Linked DNA regions of Chelativorans sp. AA-79. Each later gene encodes a partner of the first gene's protein in a complex. Links are inferred from orthologs where the notes say so. Each region holds a gene or a part of one and is shown on either strand. Other genes may lie near its edges.

Evidence for each region.
Region 2: the proteins of PVE73_RS02060 (region 1) and dapF are in contact, whole or in part, in a solved structure (PDB 5YGU), measured with the Escherichia coli proteins. The link is inferred for Chelativorans sp. AA-79 from one-to-one orthologs.

Annotation. Positions count from the first base shown.
Region 1 is NZ_CP120361.1:418,467-427,035, reverse strand. The notes cover bases 5,753-8,569. They hold PVE73_RS02060 (RNA pyrophosphohydrolase), read left to right. Parts: upstream 5,753-6,811; coding sequence 6,812-7,327; downstream 7,328-8,569. Other genes in these bases: leuC (3-isopropylmalate dehydratase large subunit), read right to left, coding at 7,382-8,569; PVE73_RS02065 (divergent polysaccharide deacetylase family protein), read left to right, coding at 5,753-6,805. Also shown: PVE73_RS02095 (glutamate-5-semialdehyde dehydrogenase), read left to right, coding at 1-693; PVE73_RS02090 (nicotinate-nucleotide adenylyltransferase), read left to right, coding at 740-1,396; rsfS (ribosome silencing factor), read left to right, coding at 1,605-1,979; 23S rRNA (pseudouridine(1915)-N(3))-methyltransferase RlmH, read left to right, coding at 2,208-2,687; PVE73_RS02075 (peptidoglycan DD-metalloendopeptidase family protein), read left to right, coding at 2,969-4,240; PVE73_RS02070 (S41 family peptidase), read left to right, coding at 4,230-5,558; more of PVE73_RS02065, read left to right, coding at 5,633-5,752. UniProt on the Escherichia coli protein: Master regulator of 5'-end-dependent mRNA decay.
Region 2 is NZ_CP120361.1:536,421-544,961, reverse strand. Bases 814-3,602 are described here. They hold dapF (diaminopimelate epimerase), read left to right. Parts: upstream 814-1,661; coding sequence 1,662-2,543; downstream 2,544-3,602. Other genes in these bases: mtaB (tRNA (N(6)-L-threonylcarbamoyladenosine(37)-C(2))-methylthiotransferase MtaB), read left to right, coding at 2,543-3,602; PVE73_RS02690 (DUF1328 family protein), read left to right, coding at 1,423-1,584; PVE73_RS02695 (protease inhibitor Inh/omp19 family protein), read right to left, coding at 814-1,234. Also shown: cell division protein ZapE, read right to left, coding at 1-632; more of PVE73_RS02695, read right to left, coding at 695-813; more of mtaB, read left to right, coding at 3,603-3,820; signal recognition particle-docking protein FtsY, read left to right, coding at 3,828-5,378; PVE73_RS02670 (septation protein A), read left to right, coding at 5,436-6,035; PVE73_RS02665 (SulP family inorganic anion transporter), read right to left, coding at 6,188-7,912; PVE73_RS02660 (helix-turn-helix transcriptional regulator), read right to left, coding at 8,065-8,334; PVE73_RS02655 (DUF1761 domain-containing protein), read right to left, coding at 8,421-8,541. UniProt on the Escherichia coli protein: Involved in the succinylase branch of the L-lysine biosynthesis and in the biosynthesis of the pentapeptide incorporated in the peptidoglycan moiety. Catalyzes the stereoinversion of LL-2,6-diaminopimelate (L,L-DAP) to meso-diaminopimelate (meso-DAP).

The DNA.
Region 1 (8,569 bases):
GGCGAGATGCTGAAAGGCCTCGACGGCAATCTGGACGTGATCGTGCCGCGAGGAGGACGCAGTCTCGTCGAGCGCGTGCAGAACGAAGCGCGTGTGCCGGTCTTCGCCCATCTTGAAGGCATCTGCCATCTCTATATCGACAGGTCGGCCAGACTCGACATGGCGGTACCCATCGCAGTCAACGCCAAAATGCGGCGGACAGGCATCTGCGGCGCGGCGGAAACGCTGCTGGTTGATCGGGTGGCGGCCGAGACCCATCTCGTGCCCGTCCTTGAAGCGCTTGCCGACGCCGGCTGCGAAATCCGCGGCGATGAGGGAGTGTGCGAGCGCTTTCCAAAGGCGAAGCCCGCGTCGGAAGAGGATTGGCGCACCGAATACCTGGACGCGATCATCTCGGTGAAGCTGGTCGACGGCATTTCCGGAGCCATCGAACACATCGAGATCTATTCCTCCCATCATACGGAGGCCATCGTGGCCGAGGATACTGTCGCCGTGGAGCGCTTCTTCAACGAGATCGACTCGGCCATCCTGCTTCACAACGCCTCGACCCAGTTCGCCGATGGCGGCGAGTTCGGTATGGGCGCGGAGATCGGCATCGCCACCGGCAAGATGCATGCACGCGGGCCGGTGGGCGTCGAGCAGCTCACCTCCTTCAAATACCGTGTGCGCGGCACCGGCCAGACAAGGCCCTGAAACCGTGGTTTCGGCGGGGGAGGAAATTCAGGCGCATTACCTGCGCATGCCGCATGTGGAGAAGGGCATGGCGGTGGGACTTTTCGGCGGCTCCTTCAACCCGCCCCATGCCGGGCACGCGTTGGTGGCCGAGACGGCGCTTCGGCGACTCGAGCTCAATCAGCTCTGGTGGATGGTATCGCCCGGCAATCCGCTGAAGGACCACAGCGGGCTGGCGCCGCTTTCCGAGCGAATTGCGCGCTCGGAAGCCTGCGTGACCGACCCGCGCATCAAGATCACCGCCTTCGAGGCCGGATACCGCATCCGCTACACGGCCGACACGGTCGAGATCGTGCAGGCGCGCAATCCGGGTGTCCATTTCGTCTGGATCATGGGCGCGGACAGCCTGCGCACGTTCCATCGCTGGGAGCGGTGGCGGACGATCGTACGCAGCGTGCCGATCGCCGTGATCGACCGGCCTGGGGCGACGTTGTCCTTTCTCTCTTCCACCATGGCCAAGGCCTTCGACCACGCGCGCATCGACGAGGCGGACGCGCCTCTTCTTGCCCGCATCAAGCCGCCCGCCTGGACCTTCATTCACGGGCCGCGCTCCTCGCTTTCTTCCACCGCGCTGCGCGCGGAAGCCGGCTGGCGAAAATCTCCGGCCGGCGGAAACGATCAGCCGGGGGACCGGCCCGGAAAGGAACCGAGGCGACTGCCGTAAGCACATGTCCGCGGCAGAGCCGAGCGGAAGCGGCAGGGAACGCCCCTTCTACCGACGCCTTTCCCTCACGAGAAGGAGAACTTGTCTTGAAACTGACAAGCTTGTCTGCCTATCTATAGGTTATCGTGCAGTATGTGCTGCGCGATTTCGTTGTTCTTATTGGAAAGGAAAGACACTGAGAACAGCACTTCAGAGGAAGGCAGCCATCTTGCCTTCGCCGGCCGGGACACGCGAAGAGAGCCTGTCACGCGCCTTAGAAGCAGCGCTCCAGAGTCTGGAAGACTCGAAAGCGGAAGATATCGTTTCCATCGACATTCAGGGCAAGTCTCCGCTGGCGGACTACATGATCGTAGCCTCCGGCCGGTCGCACCGTCATGTAGCGGCCGTATCGGAGCACCTTATCCGCGCCATGAAGGATGCCGGTTTCGGCAATGCGCGGGTGGAAGGCCTGTCGGGCGCCGACTGGGTGTTGATCGACGCGGGCGACATTATCGTTCATGTGTTTCGCCCGGAGGTCCGTGAGTTCTACAACATCGAGAAGATGTGGCAGGCTCCGGACCTGGAGGACGAGACGCTTCATTAGGAGCCGTTCGCGGCTTGAGGCAGGACTGGCCGGAAGCCGTGATCAGGTCTCCGGAACAATAAGGTCGCGGCAGCGGACCAGGCGGACCGACGGGCTCTGGGGGCGATCCTGATTCGCTTGTCGGATCGCTGGTGTTTTTTGAGCCCGGTGATCGCCGGAACCGGCTGTCTGTTGCCCTCGGCCGTGTGCGGGAATGCCGGCGGCGGATGAAACCAAGCGGGGATTCCAATCCGTACCATCGTCCATGCCATCGGCCGCATGAAGGCCGGCCCGGAGCGGGAGCTTGCCGAACGCTATTTCCAGCGCCTGGCGAAGGCCGGCCCGGCCGTGGGCCTGGAATTTTCCGGTGTTTCCGAGAATCCCGAAAGTCGGGCCAAGACAGCCGCCGAACGAAGGAAGGAGGAAGGGCGCAAGCTTTTTGACCTTGCCGAGGGCGGCGTTCTGATCCTGCTCGATGAGCATGGGAAGAATTTCTCCTCCAGGGAGATCGGCGACAGGATTGCCTCCTTCCGCGATGCCGGAGCCCGGCAGCTCACCCTTGCCATCGGCGGTCCGGATGGTCACGACGAGAGCCTCGGCGCGAAGGCCGACCTCAGCATCGCCTTCGGCGCACAGACATGGCCACACCAGCTCGTGCGTGTCATGCTGGCCGAACAGCTCTACCGCGCGGTGACCATTCTTTCGGGCCATCCTTATCACCGCGACTAGAGCGCCGCGTGTCCATTTGGGCGCACAAAGGACGCTCTCTCTTCTCGTTTTCCGCATTTATGCGGGAAATTCCACCTGGCGCCGAAACGCAACAGGTGCGCCTGCAGGATGCTACCAACTGAAATCTGGTGCCCTAGGTGTGGCATGGAAGGCATGCCGCCCGCATAATTTTACCCTGGGAGGGTTGCACGATTGAACCGGGGCACCGACCATGGTTGATGCTTCGTTAACGATCTATTCCTAGGCTAGCGCGAGAGAATTCTTGTGACGGAGAGGTGAAGGTGCCACAGGTCGGCCATCTTGGACGAGCCCTGCTCCTGGCGGCTTTCGCGCTGGCTGGCCTTTTTGCCGCCCCCGCCCTTTCGCAGACCGTGGATAGTCTCGAACTGAAGCAGAACGAGAGCGTGGAGAAATATCGCCAGCTCTCCCAGCAAATAGCACTTTCGGAGAAGCGGCAGGCCGAGATCGCCGCCGAGATCGCCGCTATCAAGGATGACAGTGCGGCGCTGACGACCGCGCTCATCCAGGCTGTGAAGACGGAGCGCAAGCTGGGCGAGGATGTTGCTGAAATCCAGGGGCGGCTGCGGGATCTCGGAGCTCAGGAGCAGGAGATCCGGGTTTCGCTTGCCAGCCGCCGTGGGACCTTGGCCGAAGTGCTGGGTGCCTTGCAACGCATGGGTCTCAACCCGCCGCCGGCGCTTCTGGTGCGACCCGAGGACGCGTTGGCTTCCGTGCGTAGCGCCATTCTGCTCGGCGCCGTGGTGCCGGAGCTGCGCTCGGAGACGGAACTTCTCGTCGCCGACCTTGACGCACTGACCCGGGTGAAGACCTCGATCACCGCCGAGCAGGAGCGGCTTCAGGCCAAGAGGACGGAGCATGCGGAGGAGAAGGAGCGGTTGACGCTGCTTCTGGCCGAGAAAGGCCGCATGCAGGCGAACGCGGAAGCGCAGATGAAAGCCGAGCGCGAACAGGCGTCTGCACTTGCGGATCGCGCAACAAGCCTCCAGGAGCTGATATCGTCTCTCGAGAAGGAAATCGAATCCTTGCGCAGGATTCTCGAGGCGAAGCGACAGACCGGCGAAAACCTGCTCTCCGAGGCACTGCCTTTTGCAGAGCGGGCGGGTCTCGTCCCGCTCCCTGTTTCGGGTGAGTTCGCAAAGCACTTCGGAGAGGATGACGGAACGGGCGGCAGCCTCAAGGGCGACATTCTAAGGACACAATCGGGCGCAATCGTTACGGCTCCAGTGGATGGGATGGTGCTTTATGCGGGACCGTTCCGGTCATACGGTCAGCTATTGATACTGAACCCCGGCGACGGCTATCATATTGTGCTGGCAGGAATGGACCGGCTCAACGTCTCGCTGGGACAGTCGGTCCTGGCTGGAGAGCCGGTTGGCATGATGGGCGAGGCGCGGTTGGCGAGTATTGCGGCTTCAACTTTGGATGGTGCCGTGCCGGAACTATATGTAGAATTCAGGAAAGACGGGAAACCCATAGACCCGAAGCTCTGGTGGGCTCGGGAACTCTCTGGAAGGACGGGAAATGATTCGTAAATTGTCGCTCTTGTTCGCCGGCGCGCTGATGGGCGCTTCTGCCGTGAGCCTCGTCTACGGCACGAATGGCACGGCAGCCAATGCTGCGGACACCGAAACCTACCGGCAGCTCGCTATCTTCGGCGACATCTTCGAGCGGGTGCGTGCACAATATGTGACGCCGCCGGACGACAAGCAGCTCGTGGAGAGCGCCATCAACGGCATGCTCACATCGCTTGATCCGCACTCCTCCTATCTCAATGCCGACGCAGCGCAGGACATGCGCGTGCAGACGAAGGGAGAATTCGGAGGCCTCGGCATCGAGGTGACGATGGAGAACGAGCTCGTCAAGGTGGTTTCGCCGATCGACGACACGCCGGCAGCGCGTGCCGGCATCCTTGCCGGCGATCTGATCGAGAAGATCGATGGCGAGGAAGTTCGTGGTATGACGCTGAACGATGCCGTCGACAAGATGCGCGGTCTCGTCAACACGCCCATCGAGCTCACAGTCCTTCGCGAGGGCCAGAATAAGCCGCTGAGCTTCACGATCATCCGCGACACCATCAAGGTGAAGGCAGTCAAATACCGTGTCGAGGGCGATGTGGGCTATCTCAAGATCACATCCTTCACGGAGAAGACGACGGACGATCTGCGCCAGGCGATCGATGACATCCGTAAAGAGGTGCCCGACGATGAGCTGAAGGGCTATGTTCTCGATCTTCGTCTCAACCCCGGCGGTTTGCTCGATCAGGCAGTGAATGTTTCCGACGCGTTCCTGGAGCGCGGCGAGGTCGTTTCGACCCGAGGCCGCGAATCCAGGGATATCTCCCGGTTCAGCGCCCAGGCCGGTGACCTTACGGACGGGAAGCCGCTGGTTGTGCTTATCAATGGTGGCTCGGCCAGCGCTTCGGAGATCGTTGCCGGCGCCCTGCAGGACCATCGCCGCGCCACGCTCGTCGGAACCCGGTCTTTCGGCAAGGGCTCGGTCCAGACGATCATTCCGCTCGGCGAGAACGGCGCGCTGCGGCTGACGACGGCGCTCTACTACACGCCGTCCGGCCAGTCGATCCAGGGCAAGGGCATCACGCCGGATATCAAGGTCGATCAGCCGCTGCCGGAGGATCTGCAAGGCGCCGATCTGTCGCGCGGCGAATCGGAGCTGCGCGGCCATATCCGAGGCGAGGCAGAGGACGACGAGGGCTCCGGCTCGATCGCCTACGTGCCGCAGGATCCTGCCGAGGACCTGCAGCTTGCCTATGCGCTCGACCTCCTGCGCGGCGTAAAGAAGGATCCGGCCTTTCCGCCAAGCTCCGACAAGGCGGTCATGAATCAGCAGTAAGAGAAGCGGCGCATCCCTCGCGGGATGCGCCGCACTGCTTGGCCAGCGACGATTCGGGGTGAACGCGGGAGCGCATGGAACCTGCTCGCAATGAACTCGACGAGCCGCTTGGTCAGGAGAGGCCGTCGGGCGATGCATCCAAGCATCGTCGGCCGAGGGGAGCCATTTTTCTCGCTATCTGCGCCGTAGCGGTGCTGGGCGTTTCCGGGACGGTCCTGCTGTGGGACCGGTTCTTTCCTGCGTCTCCATCCGTTGTATCGAAACCGGCAGCAGAGCTGCCCGCCGATCCGGCATCGAAGGCCGAAAAGGAGGAGGCGCTGGCTCAAAGCCTCACTCCCGCCGTGCCCGAAGCCGCCATCGTTCACATCGATCCGGAAGCCTCGCCGGCTGCCAGCAGAAACATCATTGTCGTCCGCGATCCCTCGACGATCGGCCAGAACCCGCGCATCGCCCATCTTCCCGACCGCGCGTTGATAGAACAGGCAGAGGCCGGACCGCTGCCGGTGCGCGGTGCCGATGGGCTTCGGCCTTTCGATGCCTATGCCCGGCCTTGGTCGGGCGCCAAGGGCGCACGCATCGCCATCGTGATCGGGGGTCTCGGCATTTCGCAGACCGGTACGAACGAGGCCATCGAAAAGCTGCCGCCAGAAATCACTCTCGGCTTCGCACCGCTCGGCAACAGCCTCATGCGCTGGATGCAGACGGCACGTCGCGAGGGGCACGAGATCGTCATGCAGGTGCCACTGGAGCCCTTCGGATATCCAGCGAGCAATCTTGGCCGCCACACTTTGCTTACGGGTGCTGCACCGGAGGAAACCACCCGAAATCTTCACTGGGTTCTGTCACGCATCACCAATTATACGGGCGTGATGAACCATATGGGCGCACGCTTCACGGCAGACCGGAGTGCCATGAACCCGTTCATGGAGGAACTCGGACGCCGCGGGCTTCTCTATTTCGATGATGGTACATCGGCGCGGAGCCTCGCTGAGGAACTGGCTCTTGCGAAAGGGGTTCCGTTTGCCTCTGCAGACGAGGTCATCGATCAGGACCGGGATCGCGGGGCGATTCTGGAAAAGCTCGACGAACTGGAGCGGATCGCGCGGGCGCGTGGCTTCGCCGTTGGTGCCGGCTCCGCGCTGGAAACCACCGTGGACGCGGTTTCGTCGTGGGCCGGTGAAGTGCGGAAGCGGGGCATCGAACTTGTGCCTCTTTCCGCGGTCGCAGTTGATCCGGAGCGGGGGTGAGAGGCTATGGCAAAGGGAATCCGGGCGAAAGACCTGCCCTACAGGCCCTGCGTGGGCGTGATGGTGCTCAACGAAGCAGGTAACATCTGGGCCGGGCGGCGCATCATGGAGCGGTCGAGCGAAATGGAAGGAGCCGCCATGCTGTGGCAGATGCCGCAAGGCGGCATCGACGAAGGTGAGGATCCGCTCGCGGCGGCCCGCCGCGAGCTTTATGAGGAGACAGGCATACGCACCGTCTCCTTCCTTGCCGAGACGCCGGGATGGATTACCTACGACCTGCCCGAGCATTTGGTTGGAAAGGCGCTCAAGGGCCGATATCGCGGGCAGAAGCAGAAATGGTTCGCTTTTCGTTTCGAGGGAGCGGAAAGCGAAATTGCCATCAACCCGCCCCCGGGTGACCATGAGCCTGAATTCGATGCTTGGGCGTGGAAGCCGATGCGCGAGCTTCCAAAGCTCGTCGTGCCCTTCAAACGGCAAGTCTATGAGGAGGTGGTTGCGGCGTTCGGGCACCTGGCGGAGTAGTGGTGCGCCTTTGCCTCTCCCGCAGGGGAGAGGCAAAGGTGGCGCCTGCCGCCTCTATCTCCACTCCCGGATGTCGACGAAATGGCCGGCGATAGCAGCCGCCGCTGCCATGGCCGGCGAGACCAGATGCGTGCGGCCCTTGAAGCCCTGGCGGCCCTCGAAATTTCGGTTTGAGGTGGAAGCGCAGCGCTCGCCAGGTTTCAGCCGATCGTCATTCATGGCAAGGCACATGGAGCAGCCGGGTTCGCGCCAATCGAAACCCGCCTTTATGAAGATCTTGTCGAGACCCTCGGCTTCGGCTTGTGCCTTCACGAGACCGGAACCGGGTACGATCATGGCGTTGACCCGCTCATGCACTTTGCGGCCTTCCGCAATCCTTGCCACCGCGCGCAAATCCTCGATGCGGCCATTGGTGCAGGAGCCGATGAAGACGCGGTCCAGTGCGATATCAGTGATCTTCGTGCCGGCCGCAAGGCCCATATATTCGAGCGCACGCTTCTTGGAGAGGCGTTTCGTTTCATCGGCGATCGCATCGGGATCGGGGACGACGCTGGTGACGGCGACCACATCCTCGGGCGAAGAGCCCCAGGTGACGATCGGCGGCAGGTTCGCCGCATCGAGCTTCACCACGCGGTCGAAATGGGCGCCTTCGTCGGTGTGCAGCGTCTCCCAATAGGCACGCGCCATGTCCCACGCCCGGCCCCTGGGTGCGCGGGGGCGGTCCTTGATATAGGCATAGGTCGTCTCGTCCGGCGCAATCATGCCAGCGCGCGCCCCGCCTTCGATCGACATATTGCAGACCGTCATGCGGCCTTCCATCGAGAGCGAGCGGATCGCCTCGCCGGCATATTCCATCACATGGCCGGTGCCGCCGGCCGTGCCGATCTCGCCGATAATGGCAAGGATGATGTCCTTGGCAGTCACGCCTTCCGGCAGTTTGCCATCCACCTGAACCAGCATGTTCTTGGCCTTGCGCTGGATCAGCGTCTGCGTGGCCAGCACATGCTCCACTTCGGACGTGCCGATGCCGTGCGCCAGCGCGCCGAAGGCCCCATGCGTGGAGGTGTGGCTGTCGCCGCACACGATCGTCATGCCGGGAAGCGTAAAGCCCTGCTCGGGCCCGACGATGTGCACGATGCCCTGCCGGCGGTCGGCCTCGTTGTAATATTCGATGCCGAAATCGATCGCGTTCTTCGCCAGCGCCTCGACCTGGATGCGGCTTTCCTCGTTCTTGATACCGAA
Region 2 (8,541 bases), 120 kb from region 1 along the record:
TTGGCATGCCGCTTCAGGACGTCGATGAAGGGCTCGAACAGGCCGCGGTTGAGGCCGTCACGGTAAAGATCGTCCGGCGCCACGTTCGAGGTCGCCACCAGCACCACGCCTTCGGCGAACAGGGCGGAGAAAAGGCGGGAAAGGATCATCGCGTCGGCGATGTCGGTCACGGAGAACTCGTCGAAGCACAGCACCCACGCCTCGCTCGCGAGGGCCGCGGCGACCGGAGGGATCGGGTCCGTCTCGCGCGTTTCCCCGTTCTTGAGCGCGGCACGGTGGGCGGCGATACGGTCATGCACGTCGGCCATGAAAGCGTTGAAATGGACGCGCCTTTTCCCCCGCACCGGCACGAGTTCGAAGAAGAGGTCCATGAGCATGGTCTTGCCGCGCCCGACCCCCCCATAAAGATAGAGCCCGGTAACGGGCTCCCTGTTTCTCCTGCCTTTGGCGAAAAGCCAGCCCAGCGCGCTGGACTTGCGGGCGAGCCGACGCTCCGCGATGCGCGAGATCAGGCCGTCGAGCGCGACCGCGACCTTCTCCTGCTGCTCGTCACGGGACACGGCTCCCGTCTCGACCATATGCGCGTAGCGCCGCGCAACGGAAGGATGGGTTTCTACGTCACGCAGGGACATGAGACGGGCCGAAGAACCTTTCGTTCCATGGAAGGCGGGCGCGACGCGCCCGCACGCCGCTTTCAGCGGGAAAGCGAGATCGACGAGCCGCCCGTCGTCTGGCCGCTATAGCTGCCTGCCCCGGTGGAATTAAGGCGAGCGATCGTGTTGCCGCCTTCATCATAGACGACGACTTGATTGCCGGCGACATCCCAGGCCCGCATATTGGCAAGCTCGTTGGAACAGCCGCGCGTACCGCCGCGGGACGAATTGCCGTATTTGGTGAGCGTCAGGAACATCTGGCAGGTCGAGCCGCCCGTGTTGACGCTCCACGAGCCGAGCAGGCTGTTCTTCTCGATGGGCGCGGCGGAGGCGGCTGCGGCCTGGCCGGCCGGATCGACGGCAGCCATCTCGGTTCCCGTCTGGCCGGGAGCGGGCGGGAACCCGCCTGCACCGGGCTGTGCGGGCGGAGGAAGCTGGCTGCCGGTCACGGTGCCGGAGGGCGCCGCGGGCAGCGGTTGCGGCGCGCGCGCTGGCACCGGGTTGAGCCGCTCCGACTGGCAGCCGGCCAAGGCAAGCGCCAGAAGCGAAATCGCAAAAACTCCGGTTTTCGAACTCGGCATTCCTCTCTCCGTTTTGGGCCTACCCAATGACGCCCTGACTGGTCCATCCAGGCGAGATCAGGAAGCTATCACATCCATCTATGGTTAAGAACCGGTTTCAAAGTGGAAATTTGCCTTGCCGCCCGTGATGGAGGAACCGGCGGCGGGAGGGCGCGTTAACACTTCGGTTTCAACCGGAGAGGTTTCTGATGCTTGAGTGGATACTCATTCTTTTGATCGTAGCAGCCGTTGCCGGCCTGCTCGGCTTGAATTCGCTTGCAGGCGTGGCGATGACGGGCGTCAAGATCCTGATCGGCATCGTGCTCGTGCTCTTCCTGCTGGCCGTACTCGGCGTCTTCGCGATTGCCTGACTTAGACCCCGCGCCATCTGGTAATTTCCGCCGCTATCCGCCATATAGGCCCCGAACCCCGAAGGGATTGGAGCCTTATGGCCGGACAGGCGTCATTCGCGAAGATGAACGGGCTCGGCAATGCGATCATCGTTGCCGATATGCGCGGCCGTGCGGGCCGCGTGAACCCGGACGCCGCGCGCGCGCTCGCTGCCGACCCGGCCACACATTTCGACCAGATCATGGCGATCCACGATCCGCGCCTACCGGGCACGGACAGTTATGTCGAGATCATCAATTCCGACGGCAGCCAGGCGCAGGCCTGCGGCAACGGCATGCGCTGCGTGGTGCAGGCGCTTGCCGCCGAGACCGGACGGCGGGCCTTTACGTTCCAGACCGTGGCGGGCGTGCTGACGGCGGAAGAGCACGAAACCGGTCTGATCTCGGTCGACATGGGCAAGCCCTGCTTCGGCTGGCAGGAGATTCCGCTTGCCGAGGAGTTCCGCGACACGCGCAAGATCGAGTTGCAGGTGGGTCCGATCGACGCGCCCGTGCTGCATTCGCCCTCCGTGGCCTCGATGGGCAACCCGCACGCCATATTCTGGGTCGAGGACGATCCCTACTCCTATGATCTGGAGCGTTTCGGGCCGATGCTCGAAAACCATCCGATCTTCCCGGAGCGCGCCAACATCACCGTCGCCCGCGTGGATTCGCCCGGGGAACTCACCATGCGCACCTGGGAGCGCGGCGCGGGGCTGACACTCGCCTGCGGCTCTGCCGCCTGCGCGGCCGCCGTCTCGGCCGCCCGCACCGGCCGCACGGGCCGGCGCGTGACCGTGAACCTGCCGGGCGGGCCGCTTCAGATCTTCTGGCGCGACGACGACCACGTGATGATGACCGGGCCTGCGGAGTGGGAGTTTTCCGGCCGCTTCGACCCCGAGACGGGAGCGTGGGAGCGCGAGACGGCAGGGGTGGCCTGATGGCGGTCGACGTCCTCACCTTCGGCTGCCGGCTCAACGCCTACGAATCCGAGGTGATCAAGCGGGAGGCCGACGCCGCGGGGCTTTCCGCGCTCCAAGGCGGCGCGGTGATCGTCAACACCTGCGCGGTGACGGCGGAGGCCGTGCGCCAGGCCCGGCAGGCGATCCGCAAGGCGCGCCGCGAGCACCCTGAGGCGCGCATCATCGTCACCGGCTGCGCGGCGCAGACGGAGCCCGGCACTTTCGGCGCGATGGACGAAGTGGACCTCGTGCTGGGCAATGAGGAGAAGCTGAAGGCAAACAGCTACCGCGCCCTGCCCGATTTCGGCATCAACCGGTTCGAGAAGGTGCGCGTCAACGACATCATGGAGGTGCGCGAGACCGCCTCGCACATGGTGGACGCCATCGAGGGCCGCGCCCGCGCCTTCGTGCAGGTGCAGAACGGCTGCGACCACCGCTGCACCTTCTGCATCATCCCTTACGGCCGCGGCAATTCCCGTTCCGTGCCCATGGGCGCAGTGGTTGACCAGGTGCGCCGGCTTGTGGAGAACGGCTATGCCGAGGTGGTGCTGACGGGCGTGGACCTGACCAGCTACGGTGCCGACCTGCCGGGAACGCCGAAGCTTGGCCGGCTGGTGCGAACGATCCTGCGGCAGGTGCCGGAGCTGAGACGGCTGCGCCTCTCCTCCATCGATTCCATCGAGGCGGATGCGGACTTGATGGCGGCGCTTGCCGAGGAGGAGCGGCTGATGCCGCATCTGCATCTTTCGCTCCAGGCCGGAGACGACATGGTCCTGAAACGCATGAAGCGGCGGCATCTGCGCGCCGATTCCATCCGCTTCTGCGAAGAGGTGCGGCGGCTCAGGCCCGACGTGGTCTTCGGCGCGGACATCATCGCCGGCTTCCCGACCGAGACGGAGGAGATGTTCGAGAACTCGCTCCGGATCGTGGAGGAGTGCGGGCTGACGCATCTTCACGTGTTCCCCTTCTCGCCCCGCGAGGGCACGCCGGCCGCCCGCATGCCGCAGGTGGCGCGCGATATGGTGAAGGAACGTGCCGCACGCCTGCGTGCCGCCGGTGACGCCGCCTACCAAAGGCATCTGGTGAGCCTCGGCGGAACGCGCCAGCGCATCCTGATCGAGCGCGACGGGCTCGGCCGCACGGAAGGCTTCACGCTTGCCGCGATCGAGACAGGCCGGCCTGGCGAGATCGTGGAAGCCTTCGTCACCGGCCACGACGGCGAGCGGTTGACGGCAACCATCCGCGAAGCGGCTTGAGGATTTAATGGCGTTCGGTTTCATCAAGAAGGTTTTCTCTTTCGGCAAGAAGGAGGTCGAGGAGAGGCCGGCGGAGGGCGAAGCGCCCGCCGAGGCGCTGACGAGCACCCCGACGCCCGAGATCACGCCGGAAACGCCTTCCCAGCCGGAGCCCGGGAAACCTGCCGAAGTGCCGCCGGAGCCCGAGCCGGCCCAGCCGCAGGAGCCGGCGCAACCGACGGAGCCTTCGCCCGCCCCCGAAATCCCGGAACCGCCGCAGCCGGAAATCCCCGAGCCCGCTCCGGAGACCCCGCCCGAGGTGCCGGAGCCGCCTCGGGAGGTCCCGCAGCCGGTCCCGGAGCAGCCGCCGAGCCCTGCGCCGGAAATTCCGCAGGCGCCGGAGCCGTCCCGGTCGCCGGCCCCGCCCGAAGTCCCCGCGCCCACAGTGGAAGGGGGAGGGTTTCCCGCGCCCCTTGCGCCCGAAGAGGCACCGGCGCCCGTCTCCCCCCGTCCCGGCTTCGTCGAAGCGCAGGCCGAGATTGCGGGAGAACCGGATCAGGCAAGCACGCTTGCGGAAGACTTGCGCCAGGGGCGGGTCACCATCGCCAGGACGGTCGAACGCAAGGCGGAAGAAGCCCCCGCGCCCACCCCTGAAGAGCCGCGCAGACCCTGGTTCCAGCGGCTGCGCGAGGGCCTGTCTCGCTCCTCGCGCGAGTTGCGCGACAACATCGCGGGCATCTTCCTCAAGCGGAAGCTCGACGAAGACACGCTGCAGGATCTTGAAGACGTGCTCCTGCGCGCCGATCTCGGGCTCGAGACGGCGATGCGCGTGACCGACGCGCTGTCGGCGGGCCGTTACGGCAAGGACGTCTCCGGCGCCGAGGTGCAGGCGATCATGGCGGAGGAGATCGAGAAGGTGCTGACGCCGGTGGCCCTGCCGCTGGAACTCGATCTCTCCCACAAGCCGCACGTGATCCTCGTGGTGGGCGTCAACGGCACCGGCAAGACGACGACGATCGGCAAGCTCGCCGCCAAGCTCGGCCAGGGCGGTCTCAAGGTGATGCTGGCGGCGGGCGACACGTTTCGAGCCGCCGCGATCGAGCAGCTCAAGATCTGGGGCGAGCGGACGGGCGCGCCGGTCGTCTCCTCCAAGCTCGGCGCCGATGCGGCGGGCCTTGCCTACGACGCCTACGAGAAGGCGAAGGCGGCGGGAAGCGACGTGCTCATCATCGATACGGCGGGCCGGCTGCAGAACAAGACCGAACTGATGTCGGAGCTGGAAAAGATCGTCCGCGTGCTCGGCAAGCACGATCCCGAAGCGCCTCACACGGTTCTGCAGACGCTCGACGCCACGACCGGCCAGAACGCCCTTAATCAGGTCGAAATCTTCCGCAATGTTGCGGGGGTCTCAGGGCTGGTGATGACGAAGCTCGACGGCACGGCGCGCGGGGGCATTCTCGTGGCCATCGCCGCCAAGCACAAGCTGCCGGTCTATTTCATCGGCGTCGGCGAAGGGATCGACGATCTGGAACCTTTTTCGGCTGGCGACTTTGCCAAGGCAATCGCAGGAGTAAGTTGAGTGGCGGACGAGAACACGATCTTCGAGCGCGATCCATCGGACCCGAAGCGCAAGGCGATGAACCCGCTCCTGAAGCTGGTGTTGGAGCTGGGGCCGCTGCTCGTCTTCTTCTTCGCCAACACGCGCGGCGAATGGCTTGCGGAACGCATCCCGGCGCTCGGGAGCCTCGGCGGCCCGCTCTTCATCGCCACCGCGCTTTTCATGGCGGCGACGGCCATTGCGCTCGCCGTCTCCTGGTCGCTCACGCGCACGCTGCCCATCATGCCGCTCGTCTCCGGCGTCGTGGTGTTCGTCTTCGGCGCGCTGACGCTCTACCTGCACAACGAGACCTTCATCAAGATGAAGCCCACGATCGTCAACGCGCTGTTCGGCGCGGTGCTGCTGGGCGGCCTCATCTTCGGCAGATCGCTGCTCGGCTACGTCTTCGATTCGGCCTTCAAGCTAGACGCGGAAGGCTGGCGCAAGCTCACCCTGCGCTGGGGGCTCTTCTTTCTCTTCCTCGCGGTTGTGAACGAGGTGGTCTGGCGCTCCTTTTCCACCGATGCCTGGGTGGCCTTCAAGGTATGGGGCATCATGCCCATCACAATCCTCTTCACCATGAGCCAGATGCCGCTCATTATGCGGCATTCGCTGGAGGGAAAGCAGGCGGGCGAATAACACACTCGTGATCCCGGCAGACCGCAAGGGGGGCCGGGAATCCATTGGCGGCGCACCCGTGAGGCTGCGGCCCGATGCTTCACCACGCGCTTTCGGCACCGCCTTGCCTGCTGCGGAAACCGGCCGCGCGTTCAATAGTCCGCGGCTCCTCGCTACCGTCGGGATGACGTGGCAGGTGATTGTGTCCTCTTTCCCTTCCTCGCAGCCTTCAACGCAGCTTCCAACCCGCGATAGAAGCGCACCTGGGGCGCGTGCAGGCCATGCTTGTGCAGGAGATGGCGCATAGGCGTCGTGGCGCCGACGAGATAGACCCTCGCCCCTTGCCATGCGGCCTTGCGGGAAAAACCCTCGATCGTAGCGGCGGCAGTGGAATCCAGCACGTCGACTTCTGATATATCAATGATATACGTTTTCGGCTGGCCGCCCATACGGTCGAGCGCGGTTGCGACACTCGCCGCTGCGCCGAAGAAGAAGGCACCGGAAATGCGGTAGACGACGATGTCCTCGTCGGTCCTCAGCGCGGCCGGATAGGGTTCCCCATCAGGCGCGTCGTCCGGCCTGTCGGCTGCCGCGATCGGATGCGCGTGGTCGACCTCGATCACCTTGGACATGCGGTGCAGGAAGAGGAGCGCGCCCAGGGCGAAGCCGACGAGGATGCCTTCCGTCAGATCGCGGAAAACGACGAGGAGGAAAGTGACGAGGAGGACGAGAGCATCGCCGCGCGAGCTCCTGAAAAGGGAAGCGAACTGGTGCTTTTCGGCCATGTTCCAGGCGACGACCACGAGGATGGCCGCAAGCGCCGAAAGCGGGATGAAACTTGCGAGTGGCGCAGCGACCAGCATGAAGACGAGCAGGAAGGCGGCATGCAGCATGCCGGAGACGGGCCCCCGCGCGCCGGCGCGCACATTCGCGGCCGTGCGGGCGATGGTGCCGGTCACGCAGATGCCGCCGAAAAGCGAGGAGGCGAGATTGGCCGCACCCTGCGCGACGAGTTCCGCATTGGAACGATGGCGCCTGCCGCTCATGGAATCCGCCACCACGGCGGAGAGCAGGCTTTCGATGCCGCCCAGAAGCGTGAATGAGAGCGCCGCCGGCAGGACGGCAACGACCTTTGCCAGCGACAACTCCGGCAGATGCGGCATGGGAAGCGCTTGCGGGATGCCGCCGAAGCGCGTGCCGATCGTCTCCACCGGCAGCGAAAAGGCCCAGGCGACGAGCGTGGTGAGCGCCACGGCAATGAGAAAGCCCGGCCAGTGCGGGCGGTAGCGCCGCAACACGAGGATGACCGCGACAGCGAGGAGGGCGATGCCCACCGCGGGTGGACTGAGCGTCGGCAGGGCCGCACCGAGCGCCTGCAGCTTGGGGATGAAGGGGCCGGGCTCCTGGCCTTCGAGGGTGAGCCCCAGGAAATCCTTGAGCTGGCTGGTCAGGATGATGACGGCGATACCGGATGTGAAGCCGACCGTGACGGGATAGGGTATATATTTGATGAAAGTACCCAATCGCAGAAAGCCGATTGCAAGTAGGAGGAGCCCCGAGAGGAATGTGGCGAGGATAAGCCCGTCCACCCCATGCATCTGCACCGTGGCAAGTACAAGCACGATGAAGGCGCCGGCCGGCCCGCCGATCTGGAATCGGCTCCCGCCGAGCGCCGAAACGAAGAAGCCGCCGATAATTGAGGTATAGAGCCCGCGCTCCGGCGCGACGCCGGAGGCGATGGCGATCGCCATGGACAGCGGCAGCGCGACGATGGCGACGGTGAGCCCCGCCACGGCGTCGGCCTTGAGCGAGGAGAGACCATAGCCTTCCCTCAGCACCGTGACGAGCTTGGGCGTGAAGAGATCGAGAAAACCTGGTTCGTGAGCGCGGGCGAGCATGATTTTTGACCCCTGGCAGCGGGATCGTCGGCCTGCCCGGCGAACGCCGTTGCACAAGACCCGTTCGATCCCTTCCGGTTCGAAACGGCCTTCTTCTTGTTGCGCAATTCCGGATGGAACGCCGGTTCCGCTTCCCCGGAATAGCCTTTGCGTCAGCCTTCGCCGTTCCTAGGCACCGCTTCCCTGAGGCGGACGCCGCGCCCGCTGCCGGTGCTCGGCGCATTCTCGCCGATCAGTTCGACGCCCGCCGCATCCAGGGCCTCGACCACCTTGGTCAAGGTCTCCACCACGCCCCGCACCCGGCCGTCGCTCGCCTCCATGCGCTGTATCGTGGGCAGCGAGACGCCGGAAAGCTCGGCGAGCCGCTTCTGATCGATGCCGAGAAGGGCGCGCGCGGCGCGCATCTGTCGAGCGGTGATCATGAACGCTCCGTCTGACGGTTATTCATATATCAAATAGCATGAATGATGTCTAGAAACTCAATCATGAGGTTTTGTGCCACGCTGCCTTAAGCACCGAACCATCCGATCACCGCGCCCATGATGACCGCGACGCCGAGCCAATGCAGCGCATCGATGAGGGTGAGGTCCCAGCCGAAGCCCTGGTACCGATGATTGACGGCGATGGTG